Regions from separate parts of the Pseudomonas sp. TE36184 genome, predicted to be linked through region 2. Evidence: riboswitches for the same ligand, from Rfam matches in the RefSeq annotation. Region 2 holds a riboswitch; the other holds the start of a gene.

Region 1 (7,827 bases), 680 kb from region 2:
AGAGGCTGCGCCAGGCGCGGTTGCTCAAGTGCATGGCGTCCACGTCGTGCAGCGCCTGGCGCACGATGCGATCGTCTGCCTCGGACCACGGGCTCAGCGCTGACAGCCACGGGGTGCGGCCCAATGCGACAGCGTCGAACACCCGAATGGCATCGTCGGTGTCGGCCTGTTGTTCCACCACGGCCAGACGTTGTGCCACGGTGCGGCGGGGCAGCTCGCCCAGGCGCTCGCCACCCAGGCGTACTTCGCCATGAGCGGGGGTACGCAACCCGGCCAACAGTTTGAGCAAGGTGGATTTACCCGAGCCGTTCGGGCCGACGATCCCGAGGGTTTCGCCGAGCGTCACCTCCAGGTGGATATCCCGCAGCAACTCGGCTTCCCGCACCTTGAAGCCCAGCCCGCTGCAGCTCAATACCGGCGCACTCATCGAGGGTTTCTCCGGCCGATCAGAATCAGTGCAAACACCGGCGCGCCGACCAGCGCAGTGACCACGCCGACCGGAATCACCTGGCCCTTGATCAAGGTGCGCGACAGTACATCCGCTGCAATCAGAAACAGCGCGCCGCCCAATGCGCTGGCCGGCAACAGGCGCGAGTGCCCGGTGCCGAGCAGCAGGCGCGCGGCATGGGGAATCACCAGCCCGACAAAACCGATGGAGCCGACAATCGACACCATCACCGCCGTGACCAATGCCGCGCAGCCCACCAGCACCCATTGCACGCGGCGTACCGGGATGCCGAGGGAGGCCGCCGAGTCGCGGCCGAAGGTGAACGCATCCAGCGCCCGACGATGCCACAGGCACACCGCCAACCCGGCGACCGCCACCGGCACCGCCAGCCACACCGACGGCCAACGCACGCCGCTGAGGTTGCCCAGCAGCCAGAACAGAATGCCGCGCGCCTGTTCGGAGCTGGCCGACTTGGTGATCAGGAACGCGGTGAGCGCATTGAACAGCTGCGAGCCGGCAATGCCTGCGAGGATGATCTGCCCGGTGCCGCTGGACGAACCGCTGGCCCGCGCGAGCAATACCACCAGCGCAAACGCCGCCATCGCCCCGCCGAACGCACCGACCGACAGCGAAACCAAGCCGCCGCCGACACCCATCAGCACCACCAGGACTGCGCCTGTCGACGCGCCGGCGCTGATGCCCAGCAGGTAAGGATCGGCCAGGGGATTGCGCAACAACGACTGCAAAATCACCCCGCAGGTGGCCAGCCCGGCCCCGCATGCGGCGGCGACCAGGGCGCGGGTCAGGCGGTAGTTCCACACCACGCCTTCATCGATCGGGTCCAGCACGTAGCCGGCCGCCCACAGTTTGTTGGCGAGTACCTGCAACACCACCTGCGGCGCGATGGCGGTTTCGCCGATGGCCACGCCGGCGAGCACGGCGATCAGTAGCAATGCCAGGGCGAGTAGGGTTCGTATCATTTCGGCAGGTCGTAGCCGTCGATGGCCGCAGCCAGTTGTTCAAGACCCTCGAAGGTCCGCACGCTGGCCTGCAGGGCCATGGCGTCGAGGATGATGATGCGGTTGTGTTTCACCGCGTCCATGTTGCGCGTCACCGGGTCGCTGCGCAGGAAGGCGAGCTTCTGTGCATGATCGTCGGCCGGGTAGCGGCGGCGGTCCATGCGGGCGATCACCAGCACGGTGGGGTTGGCCTTGGCGATGGTTTCCCAGCCGACGGCGGGCCATTCCTCATCGGACTGCACCACGTTGCGCAGGCCGAGCGTTTGCAGCATGAACTCGGGGACACCCTTGTGACCGGCCACGTAGGGATCGCTGGCCATCTCGGCGCTGGAAAACCACACCAGCGCACTGGCCTGCTTGAGCCCCTTGGCTTGCACGGTGGCGACGGACTTGGCCAGGCGCGCCTTGAGTTCATCGTTGAGTTGCTGGCCGCGATCCTGCACGTCGAAAATCTCCGCCAACTGGCGGATGCCCTTGTAGATCGTGTCGATGCGGAACGGCTCCAGCCGCGTGCCGTCGGCGCCCACCCGGTTGTTCTTGGCTTCGCAGTCGGAGGGCAGCAGGTAGGTGGGGATCTTCAACTCATGAAACTGCTCGCGGGTGCCCACCACGCCTTGCGGGCCGACCACCCATTCCAGTTCGGCCGCCACCAGTTGCGGGCGCTTGGCGATCACCGACTCGAAGCTCGGTTCGTTATTGGCCAGGCGTTCGATGCCGTCGTTCAGCGCCTTGAACTGTGGCAGCACGTTGTTGAACCACAGCGACGTGCCGACCACTCTATCGCCCACGCCGAGGGCATAGAGCATTTCGGTGGCGGCCTGGCCGATGGTCACGGCGCGGGCGGGCGCTTGCGCGAAGGTCAGGCTGCTGCCGCAGTTCTCCACTGTCAGCGGGTACTGAGTGGGGGCCGCTTGGGCCAGGGCACACAGGCCCAGGCCGGTGAGCAGGGCGGTAACGCGTGGCAGCATTGGGCAATCTCCTTGGAGCCGTACCTGGAACAGGGGGTGTACGGTTCGGAAACACGCCCTCGACCGCTGCGGGTGAGGCAGGCAAGGATGTCCTTCCCGGACACCCCGCCGGTTAGTGATTTTGCTGGGCCGGCAGGTCTCCTGACTGATGCGTCGTCGCCACGCTCCAGCCTTCCCGGACGGGGTCCAGTGGCAGTGGGGGAGCGGGCTCGGCATCTACAGTTGCGGGGGCAGTTCCGATTGGCGCGGTGTACCGCGCTTCGGATTCCCTATTAGTCCCGTTTGGGAACCGGCGCGGTATGGTAGTCGATCACGGCGGGGCGATATAGCCTTAGGTCGCCTGGTTACAGACGAATATCTTCAGGGCCCTGGATCAGCGCTTCAATTCGCGTCCCCGTGGCGCGCTCTTCATTGCTGAAACCATCGTAGTCGGCCAGGTTGGCGAAGCGGATACCGGTCAAGCGTTCGATCTGAATCACGCTGCGCTGGTAGGTTCTGAGCTGGCCGAACATGAGGTCGAGCTGACCCAGCTCGCGGTTTTGGTCGATCATGTAGGCGCTGGCGCAGGGCTTGCCGTCGTCGCTGAGGTAGGCGACCACTTTCCAGAACGCTTTGGGGATTTTAATGCCCCGGTAGACGCGATCGTCGTCCGCCAACACCGGGCCGGTAAACACCGTGGCCCGGGCTTTCCAGCGTTGTGTGTTATCGAGAATGTAGTCCTCGAGTTCCAGCCAGGTCTTCTGGTTGAACCCGCTCATCTGCGGTGAGCAGTTGGTGAAGTGGAAGGTGTCGGCATTGGCGATGTTGGCCGCGTCACCCCAGTTGGGGTCCTGTCGGCGCACCAGGTGACCGCGGTCCAGGCCATTGTCGGTGTAGAGCGCGTCGCCCACCTGTGCGCTGATGGGCAGGCGGCCGTCGTAGGCCCAGGCGTCGTTGCTGCGGATGATATCCACATGCTGTGCGCCATCGATATTGGCGCCCACGTAGAGTGCCAGTCGCCTCGAGCGCGACATGGTCACTGAGAAATGCGTGTAGTCCAGGCGCAGCGGCTGTACGTCAGCCAGCAGGGCTTCATCCACCGTGGGCCATGGCACCACGAAGCGGTCGAGAAACGCTTCAGCGTAGCCGCGCCGGTCCTGCAGGTCCTTGGCCGCGGTGACACGCGCAGTCGCCGCCCTGGCCTCCATGAGGCTGGGGCCGGCCGCGAGCAACGGGCGCAGATCGGCGAGCCGGGGGCGGTGCGAAAGGTCGATTTTGGTGGCGCGTGGGGGCATTGTAAGTTCCTCGCAGTCCTCGGATTAACACTACTGCAGCATAGCTTCATGACAATTTGGCCCAAGCCGCCACGGCAGGACTATTCTTGAACGGTTACCCGGACGTTCACCCCACGCCAAAATGGAGCCAGCCAATGTGTGTTCGCCAGCATCGCAACCCGATTTTCTGCCTGATCCCGCCATACATGCTCGACCAGATCGCCCGCAACGGCGATAAAGCGCAACGGGAAGTCGCGTTACGCACACGCGCCAAAGACAGCACGTTTCGTTCGTTGCGCATGGTTGCCGTACCCGCCAAAGGGGTCGCCCACATGGCCCTGCCCATGGGCGCCGAAAAACGGCGTTCGATCTACAGTGCCGAGGGCGCCGATAGCCTGCCGGGCAAGTTGATCCGTGGCGAAGGGCAGCCCGTCAGTGGTGATGTGGCGGTGGACGAGGCCTACGATGGGTTGGGCGCCACATTCGATTTTTTCGATCAGGTCTTCGACCGCAACTCCATAGACGACGCCGGTATGGCGTTGGACGCGACCGTTCATTTTGGCCAGAACTACAACAATGCATTCTGGAACTCGAGCCAGATGGTGTTTGGTGATGGCGATCAGCAACTATTCAACCGGTTCACGATAGCCCTTGATGTCATTGGCCATGAGTTGGCCCACGGTGTGACCGAAGATGAGGCCAAGCTGATGTATTTCAATCAATCCGGTGCGTTGAACGAGTCGCTGTCCGACGTGTTCGGCTCACTGATCAAGCAGTACGCGCTGCAGCAAACGGCGCAAGATGCGGATTGGTTGATCGGCAAAGGGTTGTTTACCAAGAAAATCAAAGGCACTGCGTTGCGCTCGATGAAAGCGCCGGGCACCGCGTTCGATGACAAGCTGCTGGGCAAGGACCCTCAGCCGGGGCATATGGACGATTTCGTGCAGACCTATGAGGACAACGGCGGGGTGCATATCAATTCCGGTATTCCCAACCATGCGTTCTATCAGGTAGCCACGAAGATCGGCGGGTTTGCCTGGGAGCGCGCAGGGCGTATCTGGTATGACGCGCTACGCGATGCGCGGTTGCGGCCGAACGCGGGGTTCCTGCGTTTCGCGCGCATCACCTACGACATTGCCGGTCGGCTGTACGGTGCTGGCAAGGCCGAGCACAAGGCGGTGAAGGAAGGCTGGAAAGCAGTGGGCATTAACGTCTGACAACCCGCCTGGGCGGTGAGGAACAGCCATGCAAATTTCGATCAAGGAAATTGGGGGACCCGCGTTTTTCCCGGGCCTGGCCCGACCGAACACCGTGGAACTGGAGACGCTGCCCGAGGCGGACCAGCAAGAGTTGCGGCAACTGATCGAGGCTTCACACTTCTTTCAGTTGCCGCAAAGCACCGCGCCGGAACCCGGTAATCCAGGCCAGGTGCATTACACCCTGACCGTGACCGAAGGTGAACGCGAGCACACGGTCTGTGTGCTCGCGCCAGTGAAGTCAGAGGCGCTGGACGGGCTGGTGCAGTGCGTGCGCCGGCATATCCGCTGCTGAGCCTGCTGCGCAGCCCGCGGGATCACGCTCCCTTGCCACAGGGGTTGCTGTGGATTATTTGCGATCCAGCCACACCGTCTGCGCATTGCAGAATTCCCGCACGCCAAAGTGCGACAACTCCCGCCCAAAGCCGCTTTTCTTCACGCCGCCAAACGCCACCCGCGGGTCGGACACGCTGAAGGCGTTGACGAAGATCCCGCCGGTTTCCAGCTGGTCGGCGATCTCGCGCGCTTTCGCCGAGTCGCGGGTGAAGATGCTCGCGGTCAGGCCGAACTCGCTGTCGTTGGCCAGGGCCACGGCGTGATCGGCGTCGCGGGCGCTGATGATGGAGGCGACGGGGCCGAACAGCTCTTGTTTGAACGAGGTCATCTGGTCGGTGACGTCGGCCAGTACGGTCGGTGCGTAGTAGTTGCCGGCGCCGGGCACTTTGTCGCCGCCCAGCAGCAGGGTCGCGCCTTCTGCCAGGGTCGCCTGGACCTGGCCGTGCAGTTCGTCGCGCAGGTCGAAGCGGGCCATCGGGCCGACGTAGGTGTGGGTCGAGGTCGGGTCGCCCATCACCAGTTGGCGGCTGGCTTCGACGAACTTGGCGGTGAAGGCGTCCACCACGCCGGCTTCGATGATCAGGCGCTTGGCCGCGGCGCAGACTTGGCCGCTGTTCTGGAAACGGCCGATCACCGCGGCCTGGACGGCGGCGTCGAGGTCGGCGTCGTTGAGCACGATGAACGGGTCGCAGCCGCCCAGTTCGAGCACGCATTTCTTCAGCGCGGCACCGGCCTGGGCGCCGATGGCCATACCGGCGCGCACGCTGCCGGTGAGGGTGACGGCGGCGATGCGTGGGTCGGCGATGGCTTTGGAAACACCGTCCTGGGTCACGTTGAGCACTTCGAACAGGCCTTCGGCAAAGCCGGCTTTGTGGAACGCCGCTTTCATCAGGTAGGCGCTGCCCATCACGTTCGGTGCGTGTTTGAGCACGTAAGTGTTGCCAGCGAGCAGCGTCGGCACGGCGCCGCGCAGGACTTGCCAGACCGGGAAGTTCCACGGCATCACCGCGAGGATCGGGCCCAGCGGGCGGTATTCGATGTGCGCGCTGCCGTTGTCCACCAGCGTCGGTTCCGCGGCGAGCATGGCTGGACCGTGGGCGGCGTACCATTCGCTGAGTTGCGCACATTTCTCGATTTCGGCGCGGGCCTGGACGATGGGTTTGCCCATTTCCAGGGTGATCATCTGCGCCATTGCTTCGGCTTGCTCACGCAGCACGCCGGCCAGGGCCTGCAACCGCTCTGCGCGCTGGCTGAGCGGCTGGCGGCGCCAGGTGCGGAAAGCGGCGGTCGCACGGTTGAGGGTGGCGTCCAGCTGGTTCTCGTTTTCATACGGGTAACTGCCGACCGTTTCGCCGGTGGCGGGGTTGATCGAGAGGGCGTGGGTCTGGTGAGCGATAGCGTTCATGGCACCGTCCTGCTGAAGGTTTGGATTGGAATCAGCGTAAGGGGCTATATCTTTTCTGGAAAGTGAATAATATTAAGCGATACGTTCACGATTGGAGAATGATTTGGACCTGGTGCAGCTGGAAATCTTCAAGGCCGTTGCCGAGCAAGGCAGCATCAGCGCCGCCGCGCAGTTGATTCATCGGGTGCCGTCCAACCTGACCACGCGCATCAAGCAACTGGAGCAGGATCTTGGCGTGGCGCTGTTTATCCGCGAGAAGAGCCGCCTGCGTCTGTCCCCGGCCGGGTGGAATTTCCTCGGCTATGCGCGGCGTATTCTCGACCTGGTACAGGAAGCCCGTGCGACGGTGGCGGGGGAGGAGCCCCAGGGCGCGTTTGCCCTCGGTTCGCTGGAAAGCACCGCAGCGGTGCGTATTCCCGCACTGCTGGCGGCATATAACCAGAAGCACGCCAAGGTCGAGCTGGACCTGAGTACCGGGCCCTCGGGCACGATGATCGAAGGCGTGTTGTCGGGGCGTCTGGCGGCGGCATTCGTCGATGGACCGGTGTTGCATGCCACCCTGGAGGGCCTGGCGGTGTTCGAGGAGGAGATGGTGGTGATTGCACCGCTGCATCACGCGCCGATCACCCGCGGGCAGGATGTGAACGGGGAAAGCATCTATACCTTTCGTTCCAACTGTTCGTACCGCCACCACTTCGAGCGCTGGTTCGCACAGGACGGCGCGGTGCCGGGGCGGATTTTCGAGATGGAGTCTTACCACGGCATGCTTGCCTGCGTCAGCGCCGGGGCCGGCCTGGCGCTGATGCCGCGCAGCATGTTGGAAAGCATGCCGGGGTTTACCACGGTGAGTGTGTGGCCGCTGACGGACAGTTTCCGCGTCTTGCACACTTGGTTGATCTGGCGCCGAGGCACGGTGTCGCAGAGCCTGAACAGCTTCGTAAGGTTACTGGAGGAACGCGTCCTGGCAACCCCATAAAACCAATGTGGGAGGGGGCTTGCCCCTCCCACATTTCAATCTTCATCAGCCGCCGAATTGCAGGGTACCCATCGCCAATTTGGCCATTATCGCTGTCGCACCCAATTGCACCAGCCACAGGGCCAACCCGCCGAGGAATACGCCGAGGGCCACTTGCAAGACCAGG
Region 2 (7,827 bases):
CTGGCAGGTCAGCGCCTTGCCAGGCTACGGTCCGGGCCGTCGTGCCAACCCGTTCGAGACGTTCGAGGCGATTCCGGCCCAGGCGCGCTACCAGTTCATGCTCGATAATGCCGAGTACTTTGTCCGCACCTTCATCCGCGGCCCGGTGTGCCGGGGCCAGATCGCCACGGACGTGATCCGCGACAACTTCTGGGCACTGTTCCAGGCCCCCGAACACGACCTGTACATCACCGATCCGCTCTATCGTGGCCGTGCCACGCCGTTGCTGGCAATGCCCGGGCAGAACGACGACGTGGGCAGCGTGCTCAGCCTGTGGCTCAAGTACCGTGACAAGCGCAACGAGTACGAAGCGCTGCGTCGCTACCGCTATGGCGAGTTGCCGGCGCCCGGTTGGTCGACGCTGTGGGCCGGCAACGACAATGCGTTGTTGAGCATCTTCCGTCACTTCGACAGCGCGTCGGTCAATAAAGGCCTGATCGGTGAAGTCCCGCAGACGATGTGGTTGTTCGATTATCCGTTGCTGGAGCGCACCTACTACCAATTGGTGGTCAACTTCGACGTGTTCGGCAACGTCTCCCATCAGGCCCAGACCCGCTTGTACTTCGACCTGATCCGCAATGGCGCCGAACAGAACTTCCTGCGCCTGATGCCGGCCAATTCGCGGGACGATTTCCTCGACGATTGGTATCAGAACGGCGGCAAGGTCAAGTTGTGGATGGACTATGAGTCGATCGACGACGATAAACCCACCGGCCTGAAACTGAATGAAAAAGACCCGAAACGCGATTTCGTCAACCAGTTGCTGGCGCGTTATGGCGACCTCAATGCCAGCCCGGACCCGATCAATCGCTGTGTCGGCGCCTACTGCTCGCGGCCGGGCCTCGAACCGGTGCTGCGCGATGCCGAGCAGGCCCTGAGTCGCCTGACGTCACGCCCGGCGGCGGGGCTCAAGGTCATCGACCAATTGCCGGAAGCGACCATGCTGCGCATCGAAACCCGCACCGGTCATCGCGAGGTCTACAGCCTGCTGCGCAACCGTGCCCACAGTAATGTCGCGTTCATGCTGGGTGAGGCTTCTCGCTATCAACCGGGCCTGGACACGTTGACGGTCTACCCCGGCGTGCTGAGCAGTTATCCGAACTTCATGTTCAATATCCCGGCCGAGCAAGTGCCGGCGTTCGTCGCGGCCATGGAAAGTGCCCGCGACGCCCAGCACTTCGAGAAGATCGTCGATCGTTGGGGTGTGCGCCGCAGCCATCCGCAGTTCTGGGAGTACTTCCACGATCTGTCGACCTACATCCGCGAAACCACGCCGTTGGAAGAGGGTGTGCTGGATATGAACCGCTATGAAAACCTCTGACGGCGATGGCGAGGCTTTTCCGACAAAATTACTGGGGCTTTGTATCTGCGTAATATTTTGGCGTAAACTGCCAGCAAGCCTGTGAGGAGTTTCCATGACTGCCATAACCATTACCGACGCCGCCCACGATTACCTGGCTGACCTGCTGTCCAAGCAGAACACCCCGGGTATCGGCATCCGCGTCTTTATCACCCAGCCTGGCACCCAGTACGCCGAGACGTGCATCGCCTACTGCAAGCCGGGCGAAGAGAAGCCGGAAGACACCGCGCTGGGGCTGAAAAGCTTCACCGCGTATATCGATGCCTTCAGCGAAGCGTTCCTCGACGACGCGGTGGTCGACTACGCCACTGACCGCATGGGCGGCCAATTGACCATCAAGGCGCCGAACGCCAAGGTGCCGAACGTCAATGCCGACAGCCCGGTCAACGAGCGCATCAATTACTACCTGCAAACCGAGATCAACCCTGGGCTGGCCAGCCACGGTGGGCAGGTCAGCTTGATCGACGTGGTGGATGACGGTATCGCCGTATTGAAGTTCGGCGGCGGCTGCCAGGGCTGCGGCCAGGCGGATGTGACCCTGCGTGAAGGCATCGAGCGTACCTTGCTGGAGCGCATTCCGGAGCTCAAGGGCGTCCGCGATGTGACTGACCATACGCAGAAAGAAAACGCCTACTACTGAGTCAGGTGTTCGCTGCGAGCAAAAAAACGGCGCCCCGTGAGCGCCGTTTTTTTATGCTTAAAATTCAGCCGCTTACGCGACCTACCTAACGCTGAACATTAAGTGTGGGAGGGAGCTTGCTCCCGATAGCGGCGGGTCAGTCGACTTATCAAGCAACAGATACACCGCTATCGGGAGCAAGCTCCCTCCCACATTTTTTTGTGTTTGTTTAGTTAAGTCAGTGTTTTATGTTTGTTTTTTGATGTTTTTGATTAGGGGCGGTACAGGTGTGCATGCCCGGCCCGATACAGCGACGACGCGCTGAAACTGTCACTGGCCAGCACCCGACCCACCACAATCAGCGCTGTGCGCCTGAAGCCTTTGGCCGCGACTTTTTCGGCAATGTCCGCCAAGGTGCCGACAGCCCAATCCTGATCCGGCCAGGTCGCGCGGTGTACCACGGCAATCGGGCAATCCGCGCCATAGTGCGGCAGCAGTTCGGCGACGATCTTCTCCAGGTGATTGACCCCCAGATGAATCGCCATGGTCGTGCCGTGGCGGGCCAGGCTGTCGAAGTCTTCACCGGCGGGCATGCGGGTTTTATCGGCGTAGCGGGTGAGAATCACGCTCTGGGCGATGTCCGGCAGGGTCAGTTCAGTCTCCAGCAGCGCCGCGCAGGCGGCCACGGCGGTGACGCCGGGAATGATCTGGAACGCAATGCCCAACTCGCGCAACAGGCGGATCTGTTCGCCAATTGCGCCGTACAGGCTTGGATCGCCGGAGTGGACTCGCGCCACATCCTGGCCCTTGGCATCGGCGGCCTTGATCAGCTCGATGATCTGTTCCAGGTGCAGTTCGGCGCTGTTGACCACCTGTTCGGCCTGATGCCCCTCCAGTACCGCCGCCGGCACCAGCGACCCTGCATAGATGATCACCGGGCAACTGCGGATCAGCCGCTGGCCTTTGACGGTGATCAATTCCGGGTCGCCGGGGCCGGCGCCGATGAAGTAGACGGTCATGGAGAAATCCTGTGAAAAAACGCGCGAGCATGAGGAACGCTCATGATCGGAAGCGGCGATTATCGCGGTTTCAGTCGACGCAGGCCAATGCCAAGGTGGCCCGGGCGGATTTTTTGCGCGGGACCAACAGGCGCGCAGGGGCGCCGCCGAGTTGTTCGGCCAGGGCCAGGGCGGCGCTTTCGGCGATGCCGTAACAACCGGTATGGGCAAAGGCGACGGCGGACCTGTGGCTCAGACGGTCGTCATACATCGCCAGGTGCGCCGCGCTGAAGCAGTGCAGCGGCAGGTTCAGCCATTGGGCCAGGGCCAGCAAGCCCGGTTCATCCTGCTTGCGATCAAGGCTGGCCAGGGCGGTGATGCGATGGCGCTCGATACCGCCCTCGGCGAGGGCGGCGTTCAGCAGGTCCAGCAGGGCTTGAAACTCGCAGCCGCGCTGGCAGCCCAGGCCGACCACGAGGGTCATGCGGTGTATCGATCGTCGCGGTTGCGGCGAAACAACCAGGCGCTGATCAGCCCCAACGCCAACCAGAACGCGATGTTGGTCAGTTGCGAGGCGATCTTGAACTGTGCTTCCAGAGCCTCAGGGGCCAGCATCGAATGCACTTCAGGTTGCGGAGCGCCAATCACATGAGGCACCACGAGGATTGCCGCGCCCAGCGCTTTGAGCAGCCAGTTGCCACCGAATACCAGCAGCGCGATACCGGCCGCGGTTGAGGCCGCCGTGCCGATCCACCAGATCTGCCGTTGTGCCAGGTCGGCGGCGGCAGTGCCCGGCAATTCCGGCGGCAGGCCCAGGGTTGGCGCCAGGACGAAGGTCGCGTAACCGGCCAGGCCCCACAGCAGGCCTTGAGCCGTGCGAGTCGGCGCGCGCAGGGTGTAGAGCCCGGCGAGCATCAAGGCGAAACCGACCGCCACCACCAGATTGCCGCCGGTGGTCGACAGCACGCGCTGCCAGCCGTCTTCCGGCTCCCAGGCTTCGGCGTCATGGGCGTGTGCAGCGGTGCCGGCGGCGTGCTCGTGTACCACTTGCGTCGCGGCCGGGGCTTTTTCAAAGGTTTCCGCCTGCATGATTAGCGGGGCGACCCAGAAACTTTGCAGCAAGGTCAACAACAGGGCGGCCAGCAGCCCACTGAAACCTGCGGTTTGCGCAATACGCTTGATCATGTCGGCAGGTCTCAATGGCACGGGAACGCGGCGCTGTGGCGGGTATCGTGGGCGGCGTTGTGTACCGCTTCGATATGCGAGAACCCGGCGAAATACACCAGGCACGCGCCGAGGATCGAAGCGCCGATGGCGGCGCCCAGGCGTTGGCTCAGGGTGGCGGTGCTGCTGGTGCTAGACGAGGTGCTGCTGATGATCGACATGGCGCGTCCCTTCAGGGGTTCAGGGTGACACGAGCGCATGCAAAACCCGCGAGCCAGGCACGCAGGGTTCAAACAGCGCCCGCCCACCGCGGGTTTGTTAGATGATTTTTTTCGGGCCGGTCTCCGGGCTTGCGAGGGGGCTCTTGAACTGAGTCCTGAAAGCATCGCCTTCCCATGCACAAAGCACAGTGGCCGTGACGCTTCGCTCGCTTACCGTTGCGGGGGCAGCACCGGACTGGTCATATCGCTATGACGCACCGGTTTCCCGTTTCACCCTGTGAAGGGCACCCGAAACAAGGTGTGTAGGAAAGCATGCAGGGCGACGGTAGTCAAATTGACTGAGCCCCTGTAGCCTTGCACCCTCGAGGTTCTTCGGCCCAGGCCGAAGCTAAGAAGGGAACGCGGTTCAAGCCGCGGCTGCCCCCGCAACTGTGAAGGGTTTATCTGACTGCCACGCCACTGCCATCAAGGCGGGAAGGCGCAGCCAGCGCCGGTCGCAAGACCCGCAAGCCCCAAGCCAGGAGACCTGCCTCGCAACCGATTTTTCAATTCAACCGGGCGGGGTGATCCGGTGACGAAATCTGCTGCTGCGCGTCGCGCAGGGCCTATCGTCCCGTATGCCCGCCCCCAAGGGCATCCGATGAAAACACTGGCCAAACTCCCCGTCACCATCGTTACCGGCTTTCTCGGCTCGGGCAAAACCACCTTGCTGCGCCATATGCTCGATAACGCCCAGGGCCGTCGCATCGCGGTGATCGTCAACGAGTTCGGCGAGCTGGGCATCGACGGTGAAATCCTCAAGCAGTGCTCCATCGGCTGCACCGAGGAAGAAGCCAACGGCCGCGTGTATGAACTGGCCAACGGCTGCCTGTGCTGCACCGTGCAGGAAGAGTTCTTCCCGGTGATGCGCGAACTGGTTGCCCGTCGCGGCGACCTTGACCATATCCTCATCGAAACCTCCGGCCTGGCCCTGCCAAAACCTTTGGTCCAGGCGTTCCAGTGGCCGGAAATCCGCAACGCCTGCACGGTCGATGCGGTGATCACCGTGGTCGACAGCCCCGCCGTGGCGGCCGGTACCTTCGCCGCCTTCCCGGATCAGGTCGACGCCCAGCGCAAACTCGACCCGAACCTGGACCACGAATCACCGCTGCATGAACTGTTCGCCGACCAACTGGCCAGCGCCGACCTGGTGATCCTCAACAAGTGCGACCTGATCAGCCCCGACGACCTGGCCCGCGTGCGCCTGGAAGTCGCCGAAGAGTTGCCGCCGGCGGTGAAGATCATCGAAGCCAGCAGCGGTCGGGTACCGCTGGACGTGCTGATCGGCCTGGGCGCCGGCTCCGAAGAGCACATCGACGGTCGCCATAGCCATCACGATCATCATCACGAAGGCGAAGACGATCATGATCACGATGCGTTCGACTCCATTTCCATCGACTTGCCCCAGTCCGACGAAGCCCTGCTGCTCGACGCCCTGAGCCAATTGGTGGTGCAGCACGGCATCCTGCGCGTCAAAGGCTTCGCGGCGATCCCGAACAAGCCGATGCGCCTGCTGATCCAGGGCGTGGGCACGCGCTTCGACAAACACTTCGACCGCGCCTGGAGCGCCGACGAAGCGCGCATCACGCGCCTGGTGCTGATCGGCCAGGACCTCGACGCGGCGGGCCTCGAAGCGCAATTGCGCGCCGCCCTCAGCGTTTAACCCATGCACCTGCTCAGGACCCAGCCCGGCGGTTTCGTCGCGGACGACAACATTGCCGACCTTGGGCAAACCCCCGCCGAGCTGGTGATCCTGTGCAGCGGCGACTCCAGCCTGGCGCTGCTGGCCGAAGCGGCCCAGCAGTTGCCCGGGGATTACCCGAGCCTGCGCCTGGCCAACCCGATGCAGGTGCAGAACCATGCATCGGTGGACCTGTACGTCGATGAAGTGCTGCGCCACGCCAAGGTCATCCTGATTTCCCTGCACGGCGGCATCGGCTATTGGCGTTACGGCGTCGAGCGCCTGGTGGCGTTGGCCGAGCGCGGGGTCACGCTGATCCTGGTGCCGGGGGATGACCGCCCCGACCCGGAACTCAGCGGCCTCAGCACCGTGGATGCCGCCGCGCGTGACCGCCTGTGGCAGTTCCTGCGCCAGGGCGGCCTGGGTAATGCGCTGGATTTTTATCGCTGCCTGGCCAGCGCCTACCTGGGCCGCGACTATGCCTGGGCCGAGCCGCAAACCCTGGCGCGCAGCGCGATTTATCACCCGCGTAAGGCCAATGCGTGCCTCAACGACTGGCAGTTGGATTGGAATCCTGAGTGCCCGGTGGCGGCGGTGCTGTTCTACCGCTCCCATCTGCAAGCGGCCAATACCGGTTTTATCGATGTGTTCTGCCAGCGTCTGCAGGCGGCGGGCCTGAATCCGTTGCCGATGGCAGTGGCCAGTCTGAAGGAGCCCGGCTGCCTGACGGTGGTCGAGGACTGGCTGGATGAGGTCGGGGCGGCGGTGATTCTCAACACCACCGGCTTTGCCCAGTCCAGCCCCGAAGCGCCGCATTTGCGCCCGTTTCGCCGCAATATCCCGGTGATCCAGGCGATTTGCGCCCAGGACAACCAACCCGCCTGGCAGGCCAGCGAACAAGGCCTCGGCCCGCGCGACCTGGCGATGCACATTGCCTTGCCGGAACTGGACGGGCGCATCATCAGCCGACCGATCAGCTTCAAGGACCTGGCCTGGCGCAGTGAGCGCAGCCAGTCGGACGTGGTGTGCTACCGCGCAGCGCCGGAGCGCATGGACTTTGTCGCTGAACTGGCGCGCCGTTGGGTCGAACTGGCGCGGGTGCCGAATGCCGACAAGCGCATCGCCCTGATCCTGGCCAACTACCCGACGCGCGACGGCCGCATCGGCAACGGTGTCGGCCTGGACACGCCGGCGGCGGCGCTGAATATCCTGCGGGCCTTGCAGGCCGAGGGTTATCCGCTGCCCGAAATCCTGCCGGAAAGCGGCACCGCGCTGATCCACGAACTGCTCGGTGGCGTCACCAACGACCTGGACAACCTCGACCTGCGCCCGTGCCACCAAAGCCTGGGCCTGGACGACTACGAGGCGATGTTCAAGCGCCTGCCCGAAGCCAACCGCCAGGCGGTGCTGGAACGCTGGGGCACGCCGCACAACGACCCGATGTGCCGCGACGGCCGCCTGATGATCGCCGGCCTGCGCCTGGGCTTGACGTTTATCGGCATCCAGCCGGCCCGCGGTTATCAGGTGGACGCCAGCGCGGTGTACCACGACCCGGACCTGGTGCCGCCTCACGCTTACCTGGCGTTCTATTTCTGGTTGCGCCACACCTACGGCGCTCACGGCGTGATCCACGTCGGCAAGCACGGCAACCTGGAATGGCTGCCGGGCAAGGGCGTAGGGCTGTCGGAAAATTGCTGGCCCGACGC

The links. A riboswitch is a leader RNA that binds a small molecule or an ion and turns the genes downstream of it on or off. The one in region 2 is predicted to bind cobalamin.
Positions count from the first base shown of each region.
Region 1: linked by a shared signal. The riboswitch ahead of ACVWZP_RS00040 (ABC transporter substrate-binding protein) and the one ahead of ACVWZP_RS03230 (CbtB domain-containing protein) in region 2 are both predicted to bind cobalamin.

Region 1 is NZ_JBSSCU010000001.1:6,168-13,994, forward strand. It holds gene ACVWZP_RS00030 (ABC transporter ATP-binding protein) at 1-427, opposite strand, end outside; gene ACVWZP_RS00035 (FecCD family ABC transporter permease) at 424-1,428, opposite strand; gene ACVWZP_RS00040 (ABC transporter substrate-binding protein) at 1,425-2,435, opposite strand; cobalamin riboswitch at 2,550-2,744, opposite strand; gene ACVWZP_RS00045 (DNA/RNA non-specific endonuclease) at 2,780-3,709, opposite strand; gene ACVWZP_RS00050 (M4 family metallopeptidase) at 3,844-4,905, shown strand; gene ACVWZP_RS00055 (protealysin inhibitor emfourin) at 4,934-5,239, shown strand; gene ACVWZP_RS00060 (aldehyde dehydrogenase family protein) at 5,294-6,685, opposite strand; gene ptrR (putrescine utilization regulator PtrR) at 6,789-7,661, shown strand; gene ACVWZP_RS00070 (hypothetical protein) at 7,707-7,827, opposite strand, start outside.
Region 2 is NZ_JBSSCU010000001.1:688,987-696,813, forward strand. It holds gene ACVWZP_RS03205 (fatty acid cis/trans isomerase) at 1-1,360, shown strand, start outside; gene nfuA (Fe-S biogenesis protein NfuA) at 1,455-2,039, shown strand; gene cobM (precorrin-4 C(11)-methyltransferase) at 2,291-3,037, opposite strand; gene ACVWZP_RS03220 (cobalamin biosynthesis protein) at 3,108-3,500, opposite strand; gene ACVWZP_RS03225 (CbtA family protein) at 3,497-4,201, opposite strand; gene ACVWZP_RS03230 (CbtB domain-containing protein) at 4,213-4,401, opposite strand; cobalamin riboswitch at 4,499-4,708, opposite strand; cobalamin riboswitch at 4,750-4,949, shown strand; gene cobW (cobalamin biosynthesis protein CobW) at 5,042-6,103, shown strand; gene cobN (cobaltochelatase subunit CobN) at 6,107-7,827, shown strand, end outside.